Linked DNA regions of Mesorhizobium opportunistum WSM2075. The protein of the gene in region 2 interacts with the protein of the main gene of each other region in a pairwise test. Links are inferred from orthologs where the notes say so. Each region holds a gene or a part of one and is shown on either strand. Other genes may lie near its edges.

Region 1 (3,202 bases), 4.2 Mb from region 2 along the record:
GCCTGACCTGATTGCCAGCGTCAGCGCCTCGGTTCGAAAGCTGGCCGGTGCGGCTGTCGTTGAAAGTCCGAGCCTGGTTCCTGCCGTAAATCCGAAAAAGTCGGTATTTCCCGACTACATCGTCTGCCTGGAGGATGGAAAGAAATTCAAGTCGCTCAAGCGACACCTCAGGACAGACTATGGCTTGAGCCCGGACGACTATCGGGCCAAGTGGAGCCTGCCGCCGGACTATCCAATGGTCGCCCCGAATTACTCGGCGACCCGTTCGGCGTTGGCGAAGTCGACGGGGCTTGGCCGTAAGCCGGCCGTGGCACCGGCCGCGGTGGCCAAGACGGCAAAGCGCGGCAAGGCCACTGCCTGAGGGCGGTGGCTCGGCCGGCACGAAAGCCGCCGATCTGCGATACTGACGGGCCACTTGCGGGTACCGTTTTGAGGCCTTGCGCGACCAACTGGTCCGCAAGGCCTTGCGAAGCACTGATCTCCCGTGCAAAAGCGCGGCCATGCTTATCATCAATGACCTTTCGCTGCGCATGGCGGGGCGCCTGCTTCTCGACCATGCCTCCCTGACCCTGCCGGCCGGTACCAAAGCCGGGCTTGTCGGCCGCAACGGCACCGGCAAGACGACGCTGTTCAAGACCATCACCGGCGATTTTCCCTCCGAGACCGGCTCGATCAGCCTGCCGAAGAACACGCGCATCGGCCAGGTGGCGCAGGAAGCGCCTGGCACCGAGGAACCGCTGATCGAGATCGTGCTCAAGGCCGACCTCGAACGCACGGCGCTGCTCGAAGAAGAAAAGACCGCCACCGATCCGCACCGCATCGCCGACATCCACATGCGGCTGGCCGACATCGATGCACATTCTGCCGAGTCCCGCGCCGCCACCATCCTGGCCGGCCTCGGCTTCGACGATGTGGCGCAGCGCCGGCCGGCCTCGTCCTTCTCCGGCGGCTGGCGCATGCGCGTGGCGCTTGCCGCCGTGCTGTTTTCGGAACCGGATCTGCTGCTGCTCGACGAGCCGACCAACTATCTCGACCTCGAAGGCACGTTGTGGCTGGAAAACTACGTCTCCAAATACCCGCACACAGTGCTTCTGATCTCGCACGATCGCGACCTGCTCAACCGTGCCGTCAACTCGATCGTCCATCTCGACCAGAAGAAGCTGACCTTCTGGCGTGGCGGCTACGACCAGTTCGAGCGCCAGTATACCGAGCAGAAGGAATTGCAGGAGAAGGGCCGCGTCAAGCAGGAAGCCGCCCGCAAGCATATGGAATCCTTCGTCGAACGCTTCCGCGCCAAGGCCTCGAAGGCCAGGCAGGCGCAGTCGCGCATCAAGGCGCTGGAGAAGATGAAGCCGATCGCGGCGATCGTGAACGATTCAGTGCGGCCGTTCTCTTTTCCCGAACCGGTGAAGACGGTGGCCTCGCCGATCGTTGCCTTGAACAACGTCAATGTCGGCTACACCGAGGGCCAGCCGATCCTGAAGAAGATGACGCTGCGCATCGATGCCGATGATCGCATCGCGCTGCTCGGCGCCAACGGCAACGGCAAGTCGACCTTCGCAAAGCTTCTATCCGGGCGGCTCAAGCAGGAGAGCGGCACGATGACGGTGGCGCCTGGGCTGAAAGTGGCGATCTTCGCCCAGCACCAGCTCGACGATCTGCGTCCGGAGGAAAACGCCTATGAGCATGTCCGCCGATTGATGCCGGAAGCGCCGGAATCCAAGGTGCGCGGCCGCGTTGCCCAGTTCGGCCTCACCACCGAGAAGATGAACACCCCCGCCAAGGACCTGTCAGGCGGCGAGAAGGCGCGTTTGTTGATGGGCCTGTCGGCCTTCGAGGGCCCGAACCTGTTCATCCTCGACGAGCCGACCAACCACCTCGACATCGACAGCCGCGAGTCGCTGATCCATGCGCTCAACGAGTTTCCCGGCGCCGTCATCCTGATCTCGCACGACCGCCATCTCCTGGAAGCGACCGCCGACCGGCTGTGGCTGGTCAAGGACGGCGCGGTCAACCCGTATGATGGCGATTTGGAGGACTACAAAACGCTGGTCACCGGCGTGTCCGGCGACCGCCGTGGCAAGCGCGAGGCCGACAAGGCGTCGAAAGCCGACCGCCGCCGCGACGCGGCCGCGCGTCGCGCCGCCTTCGAACCGCTGGCCAAGGAAATCCGCGCCACCGAGGCGCTGATGGACCGCATCCGCAAGCGCATCGACGGCATCGAGGATGAGCTGGCCAACCCGGCGATCTACGAAAAGGACCCGTCTACGGCGACGCGGCTGGCCAAGGAACGCTCGCAGCTCGCCCAGACGCTGGCCGGTCATGAGGAAAAATGGCTGACCATGTCGGCGGAGTACGAGGAAGGCGCGGCGGAGTGAGTGCGTAATCTCCCCCCTTGTGGGGGAGATGCCCGGCAGGGCAGAGGGGGGCGCTGTCCTGCCAACCTGTCGGCCTTTTTGCAACCACCCACCGCCGGATTCGAGGACGAATAGATAGGTCGCGATCCTTCGCGCCCCCCTCTGTCCTGCCGGACATCTCCCCCACGAGGGGGGAGATTGGCTAGTCATCTGGCCCTACACGCCGACGCCAAAACCCGCTAGACAAACCCCATGAACCAGCACGCGAAGCTCCGCATCGGCCATTCGGCATGTCCTCATGATTGCCCATCGACCTGCGCGCTCGAGGTCGAACTGCTCGACGGCAACCGCATCGGCCGCGTCCACGGCGCCAAGGCCAATACCTACACGGCGGGTGTCGTCTGCGCCAAGGTCGCGCGCTATGCCGACCGCGTCCATCATCCCGACCGTTTGCTGAAGCCGCTTATCCGCGCCGGCGCCAAGGGCGACGGCTCATGGAAGGAAGCGAGCTGGGAGGCAGCGCTCGACCTCGTCGCCGAAAAATTCATCGCGGCCGAAGCAAAATACGGCTCGGAGACGGTCTGGCCCTATTTCTATGCCGGCACGATGGGACTGGTGCAGCGCGACGGCATCGACCGGCTGCGCCACGCGAAAAAGTATTCCGGCTTCTTCGGATCGATCTGCACCAATCTCGCCTGGACCGGCTGGATGATGGGGGCAGGCGCCTTGCGTGGACCGGATCCGCGCGAGATGGCGAAGTCCGATTGCGTGGTGATCTGGGGCACCAATGCCGTGGTCACGCAGGTCAATGTGATGACCCACGCCATCAAGGCGCGCAAGGAACG
Region 2 (3,820 bases):
GGGGCTTGGCCTCCTGCTTGTTCGCGGGGGCAGCGCCAGCACCGCCCGCCGAAATCATCCCCAGCAAGGCGCCGACGCCGACCGTCTCGCCTTCCTTGGCGGTGATCTCGCCCAGCGTGCCTGCGGCGGCGGCCGGAACCTCCACCGTCACCTTGTCGGTTTCGAGCTCGACCAGCGGCTCGTCGACGGCAATGGCATCGCCGACCTTCTTGAACCATTTGCCAATGGTCGCCTCGGTGACGGATTCGCCGAGAGTGGGAACGCGGATTTCGGTAGCCATTGTGCCTGTCCGTTCTTTCGGTTTTGTTGTTCGCCCAGATCTTCTCTATTCACCAAGCGCGTCTTCGAGCAGGGCGGCGAGCTGGGCAAGGTGCTTGGACATCAGCCCGGTCGCCGGCGACGCGGACGCCGGCCGGCCGGTGTAGCGCACCCGCTGATGCTTGGCGTCGATATGTGCCAGCACCCATTCCAGATAGGGGTCGATGAACGACCAGGCGCCCATGTTCTTGGGCTCCTCCTGGCACCACACCATCTCGGCGTTGCGGAAACGCGACAATTCGGTGATCAGCGCCTTGGCCGGGAATGGATAGAGCTGTTCGACGCGCAGCAGATAGATGTCGTTGATGCCGCGCTTCTCGCGCTCCTCGTAGAGATCGTAATAGACCTTGCCCGTGCACAGCACGACGCGGCGGATCTTGGAATCCTTGGTGAGCTTGATCGGCTGGTTGGGCAAGAGCTGGGCGTCGTCCCACAGCAGCCGGTGGAACGAGCTTTCGCCCGAGATTTCCGGCAGCGTCGACACCGCCCGCTTGTGGCGCAGCAGCGACTTCGGCGTCATCAGGATCAGCGGCTTGCGGAAATCCCGCTTCAGCTGCCGGCGCAGGATGTGGAAGTAGTTGGCCGGCGTCGTGCAATTGGCCACTTGCATGTTGTCCTCGGCGCAAAGCTGCAGGAAGCGCTCCAGCCGTGCCGAGGAGTGCTCCGGGCCCTGGCCTTCATAGCCATGCGGCAACAGGCAGACGAGGCCCGACATTCTGAGCCACTTGCGCTCGCCCGAGGAGATGAACTGGTCGAACACCACCTGGGCGCCGTTGGCGAAGTCGCCGAACTGCGCTTCCCACAGCGTCAGCGCCTTAGGCTCGGCCAGGCTGTAGCCATATTCGAAGCCGAGCACCGCTTCTTCCGACAGCATCGAGTTGATGACTTCGTAGCCAGCCTGCGCCGCCGACAGATTGTTGAGCGGGATGTAGCGGGTCTCGTCGCGCTGGTCGTAGAGCACCGAATGGCGCTGCGAGAAGGTGCCGCGTTCGGAATCCTGCCCCGACAGGCGGATCGGGTTGCCGTCGAGCAGGATGGCGCCGAAGGCCAGCGCCTCGGCCGTCGACCAGTCGATGCCTTCGCCCGATTCGATCGCCTCGCGGCGGTTTTCGAGGAAGCGGATGATCGTCTTGTGCGCCTCGAAGCCCTTCGGCACCTCGGTCAGCTTCTTGCCGATCTCCTTCAGCGTCTTGACCGGCACAGCGGTCTTGCCGCGCCTTTGTTCGTCCTGGTTGTCGGCCGTGCGCAGGCCCGACCAGGCGCCGTCGAGCCAGTCGGCCTTGTTGGGCTTGTAGTGCTGGCCGACTTCCCATTCGGATTCCAGGTGTGCGCGCCAGTCGGCCTTCATCTGGTCGAGTTCGGCCTGGCTGATATGGCCCTCGGCGATCAGCCGTTCGCCATAGATCTGCACCGTCGTCTTATGGGTGCGGATGTTGCGGTACATGATCGGCTGGGTGAAAGCGGGTTCGTCGCCCTCATTGTGGCCGAAGCGGCGGTAGCAGAACATGTCGACCACAACCGGCTTGTGGAACTTCATGCGGAATTCGATCGCCACCTTGGTGGCATGCACCACGGCTTCCGGATCGTCGCCATTGACGTGGAAGATCGGCGCCTCGATCATCTTGGCGACGTCGGACGGATAGGGCGACGAGCGCGAGAAGCGCGGATTGGTGGTGAAGCCGATCTGGTTGTTGATGATGAAATGCAGCGTGCCGGCGACGCGGTGGCCACGCAGGCCCGACAGGCCGAGGATTTCGGCGATCACGCCCTGGCCGGCAAAGGCGGCGTCGCCATGCAGCAGCAGCGGCAGCACCTTGGCGCGCTCCTCCAGCGGCACGATCTCCTCGCGGCCGCGACCGAACAGAGAGTCCTGCTTGGCGCGCGCCTTGCCCATCACAACCGGATCGACGATCTCCAGATGCGAGGGGTTGGCGGTCAGCGACAGATGCACCTTGTTGCCGTCGAACTCGCGGTCCGACGAGGCGCCGAGATGGTACTTGACGTCGCCGGAGCCCTCGACCTCGTCAGGCGCAGCGGAGCCGCCCTTGAACTCGTGGAAAATGGCGCGGTGCGGTTTGGCCATCACCTGGCTGAGCACGTTCAGCCGGCCGCGGTGGGCCATGCCGAGCACGATCTCCTTCATGCCGAGCTGGCCGCCGCGCTTGACGATCTGTTCCAGCGCCGGAATCAACGCTTCACTGCCGTCGAGGCCGAAGCGCTTGGTGCCCTTGTACTTGACGTCGATGAACTGCTCGAAGCCTTCCGCCTCCACCAGCTTCGAAAGGATCGCCTTCTTGCCGGTGGCGGTGAAGGAGATTTCCTTGTCGGCGCCTTCGATACGAGCCTGGATCCAGGCCTTTTCCTCGGGATCGGAGATGTGCATGAACTCGACGCCGAGCGTCGAGCAATAGGTGCGGGTCAGGATCTCCAGCATCTGCCGGATAGAGCCGAATTCGAGGCCGAGCACGTTGTCGAGGAAGATCGGCCGGTCGTAGTCGGCTTCGGTGAAGCCGTAATTCTCGGGCGACAATTCATTGTAGTCCTCGAGCGGCTTGGCGATGCCGAGCGGGTCGAGATTGGCGTGCAGATGGCCGCGCATGCGGTAGGCGCGGATCATCATGATGGCGCGCACGGAATCGCGCGTCGCCTGGTGCACATCGGCATCGGACAGCACCACGCCGTTGGTGACCGCCTTGTCCTTGACCTTCTTTTCGATCGTCTTCTCGACGATGCCCCAATTGCCGTCGAGCGCCGACACCAGTTCGCCATTGGCCTGCAGCGGCCAGGAGGGCTTTGCCCAGGAAGCGCCCTTGGCATTCCTGCGCACATCGCCGGCATCGTCCTTCAGCCCGGCGAAGAACTCCTGCCACTCGGGATTGACCGAGGCGGGATCGTCCTCATAGGCGGCATAGAGCGCGTCGATGTAATCGGCGTTCCCGCCATAGAGGAATGAGGTGAGAGAAAACTGGTCGTTGGCCTGATCTTGTCTTGCCATGTCACTTAGCGGAGCCGCGCTCCGTCTCCTTGTCAGAGCGAATAGGGAGTAGCGAATAGCGAGTGGGGATTTCCCTGGGCCGCGCGCTACTTTGTTCTTCCCTATTCGCTATTCACTACTCACTACTCACTTAACCCTTGATCGCCTCGACCAGCGTCGTGCCCAGCCGTGCCGGCGACGGCGATACCTTGATGCCGGCCGATTCCATCGCCGCGATCTTGTCTTCCGCGCCGCCCTTGCCGCCGGAGATGACCGCGCCCGCGTGGCCCATGGTGCGGCCGGCCGGCGCCGTGCGCCCGGCGATGAAGCCGGCCATCGGCTTCTTGCGGCCACGCTTGGCTTCGTCCTTGAGGAACTGCGCGGCGTCTTCCTCGGCCGAACCGCCGATCTCGCCGATCATGATGATCGACTTGGTCTCGTCGTCGGCGAGGAACATCTCGAGCACGTCGATGAACTCGGTGCCCTTGACGGGGTCGCCGCCAATGCCGACGGCGGTGGTCTGGCCGA

Evidence for each region.
Region 1: the proteins of MESOP_RS05100 (region 2) and MESOP_RS25665 interact in binary tests that used the Escherichia coli proteins (3 or more experiments, as listed by UniProt). The link is inferred for Mesorhizobium opportunistum WSM2075 from one-to-one orthologs.

The regions. Positions count from the first base shown.
Region 1 is NC_015675.1:5,302,144-5,305,345, reverse strand. What follows is about bases 53-2,939. They hold MESOP_RS25665 (ABC-F family ATP-binding cassette domain-containing protein), read left to right. Parts: upstream 53-500; coding sequence 501-2,378; downstream 2,379-2,939. Other genes in these bases: MESOP_RS25660 (molybdopterin-containing oxidoreductase family protein), read left to right, coding at 2,610-2,939; MESOP_RS25670 (Ros/MucR family transcriptional regulator), read left to right, coding at 53-361. Outside these bases: more of MESOP_RS25670, read left to right, coding at 1-52; more of MESOP_RS25660, read left to right, coding at 2,940-3,202. UniProt on the Escherichia coli protein: Genetic data indicate it may be involved in ribosome assembly or function.
Region 2 is NC_015675.1:1,075,889-1,079,708, reverse strand. Bases 126-3,630 are described here. They hold MESOP_RS05100 (2-oxoglutarate dehydrogenase E1 component), read right to left. Parts: upstream 3,314-3,630; coding sequence 326-3,313; downstream 126-325. Other genes in these bases: sucD (succinate--CoA ligase subunit alpha), read right to left, coding at 3,444-3,630; odhB (2-oxoglutarate dehydrogenase complex dihydrolipoyllysine-residue succinyltransferase), read right to left, coding at 126-280. Also shown: more of odhB, read right to left, coding at 1-125; more of sucD, read right to left, coding at 3,631-3,820. UniProt on the Escherichia coli protein: E1 component of the 2-oxoglutarate dehydrogenase (OGDH) complex which catalyzes the decarboxylation of 2-oxoglutarate, the first step in the conversion of 2-oxoglutarate to succinyl-CoA and CO(2).